2 regions of the Pseudomonas sp. OTU750018 genome follow, and region 2 is predicted to be linked to the other one. Evidence: predicted binding sites of a transcription regulator. Region 2 holds the regulator's gene; the other holds the start of a gene.

Region 1 (6,893 bases), on a different contig from region 2:
CAACGATTGGCGTGGAAGGTGTCAGTCAGCAGAGGGTTGCCCATGATAAACCGCACTTGCTTGCGGGTCATTCCCGGGCGCAACTGGTCTATCATGTCCTGCGTGACGACATTGCCCTGTTGAATGTCGATTTTATAAACCCCGGGGAATGAACAACCGGCGAGTGCGAGTAGCCCCGTAAGGGTGAGGCTGGTCAGCAGGAGTTTGGTTTTTTGCATCGGTGGGCGACTTCCACTATCTTGGCTGGGCAATATAACCCCGGATCATACCCGCAATAAAGGAAGCTGCGAAGCCGCTTCCGTGAGAAAGCAGACCATGGTTGAAAATAGCGAACTACGTAAGGCTGGCCTGAAAGTGACCCTGCCACGGGTCAAGATACTGCAAATGCTCGACTCTGCCGGTCAGCGTCACATGAGTGCTGAAGATGTCTACAAGGCACTGATGGAGGCGGGTGACGACGTAGGTTTGGCGACTGTGTACCGCGTACTGACCCAGTTTGAAGCAGCAGGTCTGGTGGTTCGTCATAACTTCGATGGCGGTCATGCGGTCTTCGAATTGGCGGACAGCGGCCATCACGACCATATGGTCTGTGTCGATTCCGGTGAAGTGATCGAGTTCTTCGATGCCGAGATTGAAAAGCGTCAGAAAGAAATCGTCAAAGAACACGGCTTTGAGCTGGTTGATCACAACCTTGTGCTGTATGTGCGCAAAAAGAGCTGATTGATCGGCATATGAAAAAGGCGACCTTGGGGTCGCCTTTTTTCTTGCTGTGTTTTGGGGTCAGGCTTGAGCGCTGCTGACCATCTTTCTGGCGTGGGCCAATGACTCCTCTGTCAGGTCGACGCCGCCGAGCATGCGTGCGATTTCCTCGACACGCTGCGCGCTGTCTAGCTTGCTGACAGCGGTACGGGTGGCGTCACTGTCGCGCACTTTGTGCACAAATAAGTGCTGGTGACCTTGTGCGGCTACTTGCGGCAAGTGGGTAACAGTCAGCACCTGGCCGCGCTCGCCGAGCCGGCGCAACAGTTGCCCGACCACTTCTGCGGTGGGGCCGCCGATGCCGACGTCAACTTCATCGAATACCAACGTCGGTACCCGCGAGGTTTGCGCGGTGATCACCTGAATCGCCAGGCTGATACGCGACAGCTCGCCGCCCGAGGCAACTTTGGCCAGGGCTTTCAGCGGTTGGCCAGGGTTGGCGCTGACGAGAAACTCCAGCTGCTCCAGGCCATTCGGGTGTGGCTCGCTGCTGCTGTTGGCGCTTAGCTTGATGTTGAAACGCCCGCCCGGCATGCCGAGGTTCTGCATTTCCTGTTCAACTGCTCTGGCCAACTGGTCGGCGGCGCTATTACGCAAAGTGCTCAGCTCGGCAGCCTTTTCCTGATAATGCCGCTCGAAGGCGGCCAGTTCGTCGCTCAGGCGCTCGGCAGCCTGGTCGTCGGCATTCAGGCTTTCCAGCTCTTCAAACAGCTGTTGCTGCATGGCGCCCAACTCGGTTGGTTGGATGCGGTGCTTGCGCGCCAGGGTGTAGATCGCGTCCAGGCGTTCTTCCATTTGCTGCAGGCGCTCGGGGTCGGCGTCGAAGTGGTCGAGAAAGCGGTTCAGCTCGCCGACGGCTTCTTCTACCTGGATTTGCGCGCTGGCCAGCAGGTTGGTGGCTTCGCTCAATGCGCCGGGCTGACCCTGGAAGGCGCTGAGGCGATTGAGGCTGCTGGTCAGGGCGGACAGCACGTTGCCAGCGTCATTCTCGCTGCATTGCTCGATCACCAGGCGGCATGCGCTGAGCAGGCTTTCGGCGTTGGTCAGGTTTTTATGTTCCTGCTCCAGTTGTTCTAGCTCGTCCTCACCCAAGGCTAGGTTATCCAGTTCTTCGAGCTGATAACTGAGCAATTGGTGGCGTGCGCGTTGCTCGTCGCCGATGTTGGCGATGCGTTCCAGCTCATTGCGCGTCTGTTTCCAGCGCTGTGCAGCGAGCTGCACCTGGCGCGCCAGTTCCTGGCTGCCAGCATATTCATCAAGCAGGCGGCGGTGGGTGTCAGGTTTGAGCAGAGACTGATGTTCGTGTTGGCTGTGAATGTCGATCAGCAGTTCGCCTAGAGCCTTGAGGTCGCCTTGCGGGCAGGGTGATCCGTTGATATAGCCGCGCGAGCGGCCTTCGGCGGTGATCACTCGGCGCAGGATGCACGGGCCGTCGTTGTCCAGGTCACGCTCGGCCAACCAGGCGCGGGCTTCGGGGATGTCGTGCAGGTCGAAGCTGGCGAGGATGTCCGCCTTGTCCGCACCGGGACGGACCACGCCGCTGTCGGCACGATCACCCAGGGTCAGGCCTAGGGCATCGAGCATGATCGACTTGCCCGCGCCGGTTTCACCGCTGATCACGCTCATGCCGGCGTCCAGCTCTAGATCAAGGTGTTCAACGATGGCGTAGTTGTGTACGGACAGGTGCACCAGCATGGCGAGGGCCTCCCAAGTTCATGTCTGGTTATTTATACAGTGTTTTTTTGTGGGCTGACAATCCGTCTGTTGTCCTTGAAACCACATTTTTTGACCCCATATAGCAGCCAGGTACGTGAGTTAAGGCTCGCGTCGGATTTATAAGAGGAGAGACGCATGGCTGACGAACAGACCCTGGATACGCAGAATCCCGATGTACAAACAGCTGCAGAAGCGGCTGCGGGCGATGACCTGGTTGCCCGCGTGCAAGCGCTGGAAGAGCAACTGGCTACTGCGCAGGATCAGTCGCTGCGCATGGCTGCCGATCTGCAGAATGTGCGCCGCCGCGCCGAGCAGGATGTAGAGAAGGCGCACAAATTCGCTCTGGAGAAATTCGCCAACGACCTGTTGCCGGTGGTGGATAGCCTGGAGCGCGGTCTTGAGCTGTCGAATCCTGATGATGAGGCGATCAAGGCTGTACGTGAGGGCATGGAGCTGACACTCAAGCTGTTCGGCGACACCCTCAAGCGTCACCAGTTGGAAGCCATTGATCCGCATGGTGCACCGTTCAACGCCGAACACCATCAGGCGATGGCGATGCAGGAAAGCACCAGCGTCGAGCCAAATAGCGTGCTCAAGGTGTTCCAGAAGGGCTACATGCTCAATGGTCGTCTGCTGCGCCCCGCCATGGTGGTGGTCAGCAAGGCACCGGTAGAAGCGCCGCCATCGATCGATGAGCAGGCTTGAAATTCGCCGAGCTGCCCCCATTAAACAGTCAAGCGTTTTAGTGCTACCGCCGCTGACAACGATCAGCGGCGGGATTATCAAAGTTTCGGGAGAGTGAAAATGGGCAAAATTATTGGTATCGACCTTGGGACCACCAACTCGTGCGTCTCGGTTCTGGAAAACGGTGTCGCTAAAGTTATCGAAAACGCTGAAGGCGCGCGTACTACGCCGTCGATCATCGCGTATGCCAACGACGGTGAAATCCTCGTCGGCCAGTCGGCCAAGCGTCAGGCCGTGACCAATCCGCATAACACCCTGTATGCGGTAAAGCGTCTGATCGGTCGTCGTTTTGAAGAAGACGTCGTGCAGAAAGACATCCAAATGGTGCCGTACAAGATCGCCAAGGCGGACAACGGTGACGCCTGGGTTGAAGTGAACGGCCAGAAGATGGCGCCGCCGCAAATCTCGGCTGAAATCCTGAAGAAAATGAAGAAAACCGCCGAAGACTACCTCGGCGAGCCAGTGACCGAAGCGGTGATCACCGTGCCGGCCTACTTCAACGACAGTCAGCGTCAGGCCACCAAAGACGCCGGCCGTATTGCTGGTCTGGATGTAAAACGCATCATCAACGAGCCTACCGCGGCTGCTCTGGCGTACGGTATGGACAAGGCCAAGGGCGATCACACCGTGATCGTCTATGACCTGGGTGGCGGTACCTTCGACGTATCCGTGATCGAAATTGCTGAGGTTGACGGCGAGCACCAGTTCGAAGTGTTGGCCACCAACGGCGACACCTTCCTCGGTGGTGAAGACTTCGATATTCGTCTGATCGACTACCTCGTTGACGAATTCAAGAAAGAAAGCGGCATGAACCTTAAGGGTGACCCGCTGGCCATGCAGCGCCTGAAAGAAGCTGCTGAGAAAGCCAAGATCGAACTGTCCTCGAGCCAGTCGACCGACGTGAACCTGCCGTACATCACTGCAGACGCCACCGGTCCTAAGCACCTGAACGTGAAGATATCCCGCGCCAAGCTGGAATCGCTGGTTGAAGACCTGGTGCAGCGCACCATCGAACCGTGCCGTATTGCGCTGAAAGACGCTGGTATCGACATCGGTGCGATCAACGACGTGATTCTGGTCGGCGGTCAGACCCGTATGCCGCTGGTGCAGAAGCTGGTTACTGATTTCTTTGGTAAAGAAGCGCGTAAAGACGTTAACCCGGACGAAGCCGTGGCCATGGGTGCTGCTATCCAGGGCGCGGTACTGTCGGGAGACGTCAAAGACGTGCTGCTGCTCGACGTCAGCCCGCTGACCCTGGGTATCGAAACCATGGGCGGCGTGATGACTGCGCTGATCGAGAAAAACACCACGATTCCGACCAAGAAATCGCAAGTGTTCTCGACTGCTGACGACAACCAAGGTGCCGTGACCATTCACGTGCTGCAGGGCGAGCGCAAGCAAGCCAGCGGTAACAAGTCGCTGGGCAAATTCGACCTGGCCGAGATTCCACCGGCTCCGCGTGGCGTACCGCAGATCGAAGTAACCTTCGATATCGATGCCAACGGCATCCTGCACGTCGGCGCGAAAGACAAGGCCACCGGCAAGACTCAGTCGATCGTGATCAAGGCCAATTCCGGTCTGTCTGAAGAAGAAATTCAGCAGATGGTTCGTGATGCCGAAGTCAACGCCGAGGAAGATCGCAAGTTCGAAGAGCTGGCGACCGCACGTAACCAGGGCGATCAGCTGGTGCACGCCACCCGCAAGATGATCACCGAGGCCGGCGACAAAGCTACTGCCGACGAGAAGACTGCTATCGAAACCGCATTGAGCGCATTGGAAGTGGCTATCAAGGGTGACGACAAAGCTGAAATAGACGCCAAGATGACCGCGCTGTCCGAAGTGACCGCACCGCTTGCGCAGAAGATGTACGCCGAGCAGCCGCAGCCAGGTGCACAAGCCCCGGGTGCTGAGCAAGCCAAGGACGCAGGCGACGACGTGGTCGACGCTGAGTTCGAAGAGGTCAAAGACAACAAATAAATAGGCGCAAGCTTATGCCGCTCTGGCCGAGCGTGACGCGAGTCGCGTTCGGCATGATCCGCCGCGCGGGAGCTTGCTCCCGCGTTGGCGTGTCTGGAGTAGACGATTTAAAGGTGTTGAAGACTTATGGCTAAACGCGATTTTTATGAGGTGCTCGGTGTCGAGCGCGGCGCCAGCGAAGCGGAGCTGAAAAAAGCCTACCGCCGTCTGGCCATGAAGTATCACCCCGACCGTAACCCGGACGATAAAGCCGCCGAAGAGAAGTTCAAGGAAGCCAACGAGGCTTACGAAGTGCTTTCCGATGCGGCCAAACGTTCGGCTTACGATCAGTACGGCCACGCCGGTGTCGATCCGCAAATGGGTGGCGGCGGTGGCGGCCCGGGCGGGGCGAACTTCTCCGATATCTTCGGTGATGTATTTAGCGATTTCTTCGGTGGCGGTGGTCGTGGCGGTCAACGTGGCGGCGCACAGCGCGGCAGTGACCTGCGCTACACCCTGGAGCTGGACCTGGAAGAAGCGGTGCGCGGCACTACGGTGACCATTCGCGTGCCGACGCTGGTCAATTGCAAACCTTGCGATGGCTCGGGCGCGAAGAAGGGCACCACGCCGGTGACCTGTACCACCTGTGGTGGTATTGGCCAGGTGCGTATGCAGCAAGGCTTCTTCTCGGTGCAGCAGACCTGTCCCCGTTGCCACGGCAGCGGCAAGATGATCACCGATCCTTGCGGCTCCTGCCACGGTCACGGCCGGGTCGAAGAGCACAAGACCTTGTCGGTTAAAGTGCCGGCTGGCGTCGATACCGGCGACCGCATTCGTCTGTCTGGCGAAGGCGAGGCAGGTGCCATGGGCGGCCCGGCGGGCGACCTGTACGTGGTGGTGAATGTGCGCGAGCACGCGATCTTCCAGCGCGACGGCAAGCACCTGTACTGCGAAGTGCCGATCAGCTTTGCCGATGCGGCCCTGGGTGGCGAGCTGGAAGTGCCGACCCTGGATGGTCGAGTCAAGCTGAAGATCCCGGAAGGCACGCAGACCGGCAAGATGTTCCGCTTGCGTGGCAAGGGCGTCGCGCCCGTGCGTGGTGGTGGTGCCGGCGACTTGATGTGCAAGGTGGCGGTGGAAACCCCGGTCAACCTAGACAAACGTCAGCGCGAACTGCTTGATGAGTTCCGCAAAACCCTGGAAGGCGACAGCTCGCATTCGCCGAAGGCCAATGGCTGGTTCGAAGGCGTTAAGCGCTTCTTTGGCGACCTGTAAATCCCGCTGACAGGCTGCGCGGTCGCTAAGCGGCTGCTGCAGTCTGTGGCGACAGCTTGGAGCTGATAGCTATGCAACGTATTGCTGTGATGGGCGCCGCCGGGCGTATGGGCAAGACCCTGGTCGAAGCCGTGCAGCTGGTCGATGGTGCAAGACTGAGTGCGGCGATTGATCGTGCCGATAGCAGCCTGGTTGGTGCGGATGTTGGTGAGCTGGTGGCGCAGGGCAAGATTGGCGTCAATCTGTCCGGCGATCTGAGTGCGGTGCTCGATCAGTTCGATGTGCTGATCGACTTCACCCATCCGTCGGTGACCCTGAAAAACCTGGAAATCTGCCGTCAGGCCGGTAAGTCTATGGTGATCGGCACCACCGGTTTTTCCCCGGCAGAAAAGCAGCTGCTGGCTGATGCCGGTAAACAGATTTCCATCGTGTTTGCCGCCAAC
Region 2 (6,893 bases):
GGCCCGTGAGAACGGCGCTGCGTTCAAGCCGCTGAGCGAGGCCCAGGCCATGGCGGCCCTGGCCACGCTGAAAGCCTCCAGTTACAGCATCAGCAAGCGTGAAGATAAGCCGACCAGCAGCAAGCCTTCGGCGCCGTTTATCACCTCCACCCTGCAGCAGGCCGCGAGTAACCGCCTGGGCTTCGGGGTGAAGAAGACCATGATGATGGCCCAGCGTCTGTATGAGGCCGGTTACATCACCTACATGCGTACCGACTCGACCAACCTCTCGGCTGACGCCGTGAGCATGGTGCGCGGCTTTATCGAAGGCGAGTTCGGCAAGAAGTACCTGCCGGCCAACCCAATTGCCTACAGCAGCAAGGAAGGCGCGCAGGAAGCGCACGAAGCGATCCGTCCTTCCGACGTCAACCTCAAGCCGACTCAATTGTCGGGCATGGAACGTGACGCCGAGCGCCTGTATGAGCTGATTTGGCGCCAATTCGTTGCCTGCCAAATGCCGCCTGCTGAATACCTGTCGACCACAGTTACCGTGACGGCAGCGCAGTTCGAGCTGCGTGCCAAGGGCCGTATTCTCAAGTTCGACGGTTACACCCGCGTATTGCCGCAGCTGAGCAAGCCGGGCGATGACGATGTATTGCCGGAAATGAATCAGGGCGAAGTGCTCAAGCTGGTCAAGCTCGACCCAAGCCAGCATTTCACCAAGCCGCCAGCGCGTTATTCGGAAGCTAGCCTGGTCAAGGAAATGGAGAAGCGCGGTATTGGTCGTCCGTCAACCTATGCGGCGATTATCGGCACCATTCAGGACCGTGGCTATGTGGCGCTGCACAACCGTCGTTTCTACTCCGAGAAAATGGGCGACATCGTCACCGAGCGTCTGGCCGAGAGCTTTTCTAACCTGATGGACTACGGTTTCACCGCCGGCATGGAAGAGCACCTGGACGATGTGGCCCAGGGCGAGCGTGAGTGGAAGCACGTGCTCGACGAGTTCTACGGTGACTTCAAGAAGAAGCTTGAAGTGGCTGAGGCCGGCGAGGGCGGCATGCGTGCCAACCAGCCGACGCTGACCGATATCGCTTGCCGCGATTGCGGCCGACCGATGACCATTCGTACCGCATCAACCGGGGTATTCCTCGGTTGTTCCGGTTATGCACTGCCGCCGAAAGAGCGCTGCAAGGCCACCGTCAACCTGGTGCCGGGTGACGAAATTGCCGCGGATGACGAGGGTGAGTCTGAGTCGCGCGTGCTGCTTGGCAAACACCGCTGCCCGATCTGCTCGACGGCGATGGACGCTTACCTGCTTGATGAAACCCGCAAGTTGCATATCTGCGGTAATAACCCCGATTGCAGCGGTTATGAAGTGGAGCAGGGCCAGTACCGTATCAAGGGCTATGAAGGTCCGAGCCTGGACTGCGATAAGTGCGGCAGCCAGATGCAGCTGAAAACTGGTCGTTTCGGCAAGTTCTTCGGTTGCACCAACAGCGAGTGCAAGAACACCCGCAAACTGCTGAAAAGCGGTGAAGCGGCGCCACCTAAAATGGACCCGGTGAAGATGCCGGAGCTCAAGTGCGAGAAGGTCAACGACACCTACATCCTGCGTGATGGTGCTTCGGGTCTGTTCCTGGCTGCCAGCCAGTTCCCGAAAAATCGTGAAACCCGTGCGCCGTTAGTGATCGAGCTGATTCCGCACCGTGATGAGATCGACCCCAAGTACCACTTCCTTTGCGATGCACCGAAGAAAGACCCGCAAGGTCGCGCAGCGGTGATCCGTTACAGCCGCAAGACCAAAGAGCAGTACGTGCAGACCGAAGTCGACGGCAAACCGACGGGCTGGCGTGCGTTCTATGATGGCGGCAAGTGGAAAGTCGAAGACAAGAGCTGATCAACAGCTGATTTAGCACGATGCGCGCTTGCCGCTGGCCGGCGCGCGTATGCTTATCTAATCCGTTATGGAGGGAGCCGCAATGGCCAATGAACTCTATACCCGCACCAATCAAAAAATCTTCTACGCAGGCCTGGCGCTGGAGTCCTGGCGTAAGGCTGAACAAAGCCAGAGCATGAATGCCTTGGCTTTGATCCAGGCTGAGCGTGAGGCTGCTTTGTTTCATCTCTACGGTGCTCTGTTGGGCTTGTGCCATGAGATTGCCGGTTACTACCGCTTGCCGGACAGCGCCGCGCCACGGGCCGAACGCTTTCTCACTGAGGACGTGTTGCAGGCGGCGCCTAGCCAGGAGCTGGGTGAGCTGGTCGAGCTGGCACAGTCCGCCGACAGCTGGGTTGCTCAGCTGCTCAAGGCTTATGCCGAGCTGTTTCAGCCGCCGCAGGCTCGCAAGAAGGCTAAGGTCGATCCCGCTACACCGTTGATCACCGCGGTCAGCCTAGATGAAGAAGTTATGCCGTTGACGCAGGAAATGCTGGAGACGTGGCGTCAGCAGCTGAAGGCTCTGGCGCAGCGGTTTCGAGAAACCTTGAGCGAGTGGTAAGGCGCTGATTGGACCGGCGGACTAGGGCGAGCCCGAGTCGGCTGTTACACTGTCGGCCTATTGTGGAGAGCTAAGCCAATGCCTACATCATTCCTGGAAATTGTAGAATTGCCCGACGGGCGTATCGCCCTGCGTCGTGCAGAGGATGAAGAATCACTGGTGGTGCTGGATTTCTCTGCCGATGCCAAGGCCTTTCTGCAGGGGCAGCATGTTGAGGTGGCCAAAGCCATGCTCAATGTGGGTGTACAGATGGCGGGGCGGTTGGCTGAAAATAATTTTCAGCAGGAAGAAGGCCCTCGAATCCTGCATTGATTGCAGTTCTCTTGGGGGCTGAAATTACAACGATCTGCCAGCGTTTTGTTGCCTAGACCTCTTTTCGGCTAAGCCGCACGCTCCTTGTGCGACCTGAGGCCAATTATCCCAAACTGATATTTAGGCTTTGCGCTTTTCCCTGTCGTGCGGCCTGCTCAAGCTGTTGCCGCGCCTGACGCTCAAGTGGATGCAGCCAGCTGACAACGGTGTGGCTGCGTCCTAGCATCAGGGCCTGCTGGGCCAGTTCGAGCGCGCTTTGTGTGCCCCGGGGATGCAGCAGCAGGATGCGTTCACGGTTCAGGCCCGCGTCGCGTAGCCAAGTTTGGGTCAGGCTTGATGGCGGCGCGATAAGGGTCAGCCAGCGTTCATCGTGGTTGTCACTAAGTTCACGCAAAATCGGCGCTAGAAGGTTCAGGCAGTGCCCAGCTGCACCGCGCAGCGATAGCTCACTGAAAGCCTCTGTTTCATCATCCGGCCAGGTTAGCTCAGCGCTATCGGCAAATAATGGTGTCACCGTCGATGCCAGGAATGCATCGAACAAAGGCAGTTGTGTACGGTTCAGTGATTGCGGGAACTGCATAAATCCTCCACTAGCGGCGGATAACGCCGACGCTCAAGCCTTCAATAATCAGGTCCTGTTCTTCCAGGTCTACTTCGATCGGCGCGAACTCCGGGTTTTCCGCAATCAGCCAGACCTTGTTGCCTTCACGCTTGAAACGTTTGACCGTTACTTCGTCATCGAGACGCGCCACCACCACTTGCCCGTTACGGGCTTCACGGGTGGTATGTACGGCCAGCAGATCGCCATCGAATATGCCAATGTCTTTCATGCTCATGCCGCGTACACGCAGCAGGTAATCAGCCTTGGGATGGAAGAAATCTGGGTTGATCTTGCAGGACTCTTCAACATGCTGTTGCGCCAGGATCGGCGCACCTGCAGCGACGCGACCAATCACCGGTAAGCCTTCGTCCTCTTCAGCATTAGGTTCGAAGCCGGGAATGCGGATGCCGCGTGAAGCGCCAGGGGTCATTTCGATGGCACCCTTGCGAGCCAGGGCCTTGAGGTGCTCTTCCGCTGCGTTGGGGGATTTGAAACCCAGTTTCAAGGCGATTTCCGCACGGGTAGGCGGGTAGCCGTTGTCTTCAAGGCACTGCTTGATGAAAGCGAGAATTTCAGCTTGGCGCGGCGTCAGTTTTAGCATGGTCGGCTCTGTTTTTTTGTACAGTGACTGGGATTATATACAGTGATCGGCGATTGGCAATCCTTGTGTTCTGATCTCTACTCAATTCACCTTCATGCCTTGTGTTGCAGTGCCCTGTTACTCAGGCTTCTTATGGGGCGTCTAGCTAGGGTTAGCACGTGCCCTTGGTGGATATCTGTGACCACCCGGCCACAAGATGGTTTGCCCGGCTTGACAAGCCGGGCAACTGAAACGTATGTTTCAAACAAGTGTTTGTTCAGATGAAAAGAGTCATGGCCCAGTCGGAAACCGTTGAACGCATTCTTGATGCGGCAGAGCAGCTTTTTGCAGAGAAAGGCTTCGCCGAAACGTCGCTGCGCCTGATCACCAGCAAGGCAGGGGTCAACCTGGCGGCGGTGAATTACCACTTTGGCTCAAAGAAAGCCCTGATTCAGGCGGTGTTCTCGCGTTTTCTCGGACCGTTCTGTGTAAGCCTTGAGCGCGAGCTGGATCGCCGTCAGGCGAAGCCGGATAGCAAGGTCAGTCTCGAAGAGCTGCTTGAGCTACTGGTTGAGCAGGCGCTGGCTGTAAAGCCGCGCAGTGGTAATGACCTTTCAATCTTTATGCGTCTGTTGGGCTTGGCCTTTAGCCAGAGCCAAGGGCACCTGCGCAAGTACCTTGAAGAGGTGTACGGCAAGGTGTTCCGCCGTTACATGCAACTGGTGCATGAAGCCGCTCCGCGCATTCCTCCTCTGGAACTGTTCTGGCGCGTGCACTTTATGCTCGGCGCCGCAGCGTTCAGCATGTCCGGGATCAAGGCCCTGCGGGCCATGTCGGAAACCGATTTCGGTGTTAACACCTCGATTGAGCAGGTGATGCGCCTGATGGTGCCATTCCTGGCCGCCGGCATGCGTTCGGAAACCGGCCTGACCGATGAAGCCCTGGCCAGCGCACAGCTCAAGCCGCGCACCAAGACTCCAGCCATCCCCAGCAAAGTTTGACCTCGGCGGGTGGGCTTGGTTGATGCTATCCGCTAAGCTAGCCGCCCATGGTTGCTCTCGATTTTCTGCATATTTCCCTCGCTGATCAGTGCCTGTATGGCTTTGCCAATGGGCAGCTGCAGCTGCGCCTTAGTGTTTCCGCTGCGCTGAATGGCGCCGGTGAGCGCAATGGTTCCGGCTGCACGCCGCGGGGCTTGCACAAGGTGCGGGCGAAGATTGGTGAGGGCTTGCCGAGTGCTGCCGTGCTGCGCGGACGGCGCTGGACCGGTGAGATCTGGTCGCCCGAGTTGCATGCGCAATTTCCTGGCCGCGACTGGATTCTTACGCGCATTCTCTGGTTGAGTGGTTGTGAGCCCGGACGCAATCGTCTGGGCGCTGTCGATACCTTTCGCCGCTATATCTACATACACGGTACGCCGGACAGCGAGCCTATGGGCGTGGCGCTGTCGCATGGCTGCGTGCGCATGCGCAACAGCGACGTGCTGGAACTCTTTGCGCGTGTCCCGGTTCAATGTGCGGTACAGATTGATGAGGCTGCTTGCCCCGATTGGGCTACGGCGCCTCTTATTTAAGGACGAGTTGTGAGTTCACCCATGCAAGGTTCATTGATGCTGGATATCGCCGGCACCTGGTTGACCGCTGAGGATCGCCAGATCCTCCGTCAGCCGCAGGTGGCTGGGCTGATTCTGTTCGCGCGCAATATTGAAGATCCGCGCCAGGTGCGCGAGTTGTCTGCGGCTATTCGTGCGGTGCGGCCTGATTTGCTGCTGGCGGTGGATCAGGAAGGCGGGCGCGTGCAGCGACTGCGTCAGGGCTTTGTGCGCTTGCCGGCGATGCGTGCGCTGGCTGATAACGCCAATGCCGAGCAGTTGGCTGAGCAGTGCGGCTGGATCATGGCCACCGAAGTGCTGGCTGCAGGTCTGGATCTGAGTTTTGCGCCAGTACTGGACTTGGATCATCAGCGCAGCGCCGTGGTTGGCAGCCGTTCTTTTGAGGGAGATGCGCAGTGTGCGACCTTGCTGGCTGGTGCGTTTATCCGTGGGATGAACGCTGCGGGCATGGCCGCGACTGGCAAGCATTTCCCTGGGCACGGCTGGGCCGAGGCAGATTCCCATGTGGCCATCCCTGTGGATGAGCGCAGCCTTGAGCAGATTCGTGCAGTCGATTTACAGCCTTTTGCCCAGTTGAGTCAGAAGCTGGCTGCAGTGATGCCCGCCCATGTGATCTACCCTCAGGTGGACAGTCAGCCTGCCGGTTTCTCCCGGCGCTGGCTGCAAGATATTTTGCGTGTGGAGCTGGCCTTTGATGGGGTGATTTTCAGCGACGACCTGTCGATGGCCGGTGCCCATGTGGTGGGTGATGCGGCTTGCCGTATTGAGGCGGCGCTGACTGCTGGTTGTGACATGGGCCTGGTATGTAACGACCGAGCAGCGGCAGAGCTGGCCTTGAGTGCCCTACAGCGTCTTAAGGTGGAACCGCCGAAAGGCTTGGGGCGCATGCGCCGGCAAGCGTTTCCTGGGGTTGAGTACCGGCAGAGCCCGCGTTGGCTGGCTGCGTTGGGCAGTCTGCGTGATGCGCAATTAATCGACTGAGGAGTTAGGGATGACGGTTTACGCGATTATCGGCGGTACGGGGCTGACCAAGCTGGATGGTCTGACCATCAAGGCCGCGCTGCATATCGACACGCCCTATGGCGCGCCCTCTGCGGCGGTGCTCAAGGGCGACTATGCTGGCCGCGAGGTGTTGTTCCTCGCACGCCACGGGCATCCGCACCGCATCCCGCCGCATCAGGTTAACTATCGCGCTAACCTCTGGGCGCTGCGTGAGGCGGGGGCCAAGGGCATCATCGCCGTGAACGCGGTGGGCGGTATTCACTCGGCTATGGGCACAGGGCACTTCTGCCTGCCGCACCAGATCAT

Evidence for each region. Region 2 encodes LexA, which represses DNA repair genes until DNA is damaged. Its sites were predicted from a motif close to CTGTNTNNNNANACAG; they were not measured.
Region 1: recN (DNA repair protein RecN) is a predicted target of LexA. The motif match lies at 2,479-2,494, and genes of this name have one in related genera.

What each region holds. Positions count from the first base shown of each region.
Region 1 is NZ_JAAPAU010000004.1:360,962-367,854, forward strand. Features, by position in the region: gene HCI85_RS20390 (outer membrane protein assembly factor BamE) at 1-218, opposite strand, end outside; gene fur (ferric iron uptake transcriptional regulator) at 316-720, shown strand; gene recN (DNA repair protein RecN) at 781-2,454, opposite strand; gene grpE (nucleotide exchange factor GrpE) at 2,611-3,180, shown strand; gene dnaK (molecular chaperone DnaK) at 3,280-5,196, shown strand; gene dnaJ (molecular chaperone DnaJ) at 5,323-6,450, shown strand; gene dapB (4-hydroxy-tetrahydrodipicolinate reductase) at 6,522-6,893, shown strand, end outside.
Region 2 is NZ_JAAPAU010000001.1:231,040-237,932, reverse strand. Features, by position in the region: gene topA (type I DNA topoisomerase) at 1-1,879, shown strand, start outside; gene HCI85_RS01205 (DUF6586 family protein) at 1,962-2,480, shown strand; gene HCI85_RS01200 (hypothetical protein) at 2,559-2,792, shown strand; gene sulA (SOS-induced cell division inhibitor SulA) at 2,896-3,372, opposite strand; gene lexA (transcriptional repressor LexA) at 3,383-3,994, opposite strand; gene HCI85_RS01185 (TetR/AcrR family transcriptional regulator) at 4,267-4,974, shown strand; gene HCI85_RS01180 (L,D-transpeptidase) at 5,022-5,546, shown strand; gene nagZ (beta-N-acetylhexosaminidase) at 5,568-6,566, shown strand; gene HCI85_RS01170 (S-methyl-5'-thioinosine phosphorylase) at 6,577-6,893, shown strand, end outside.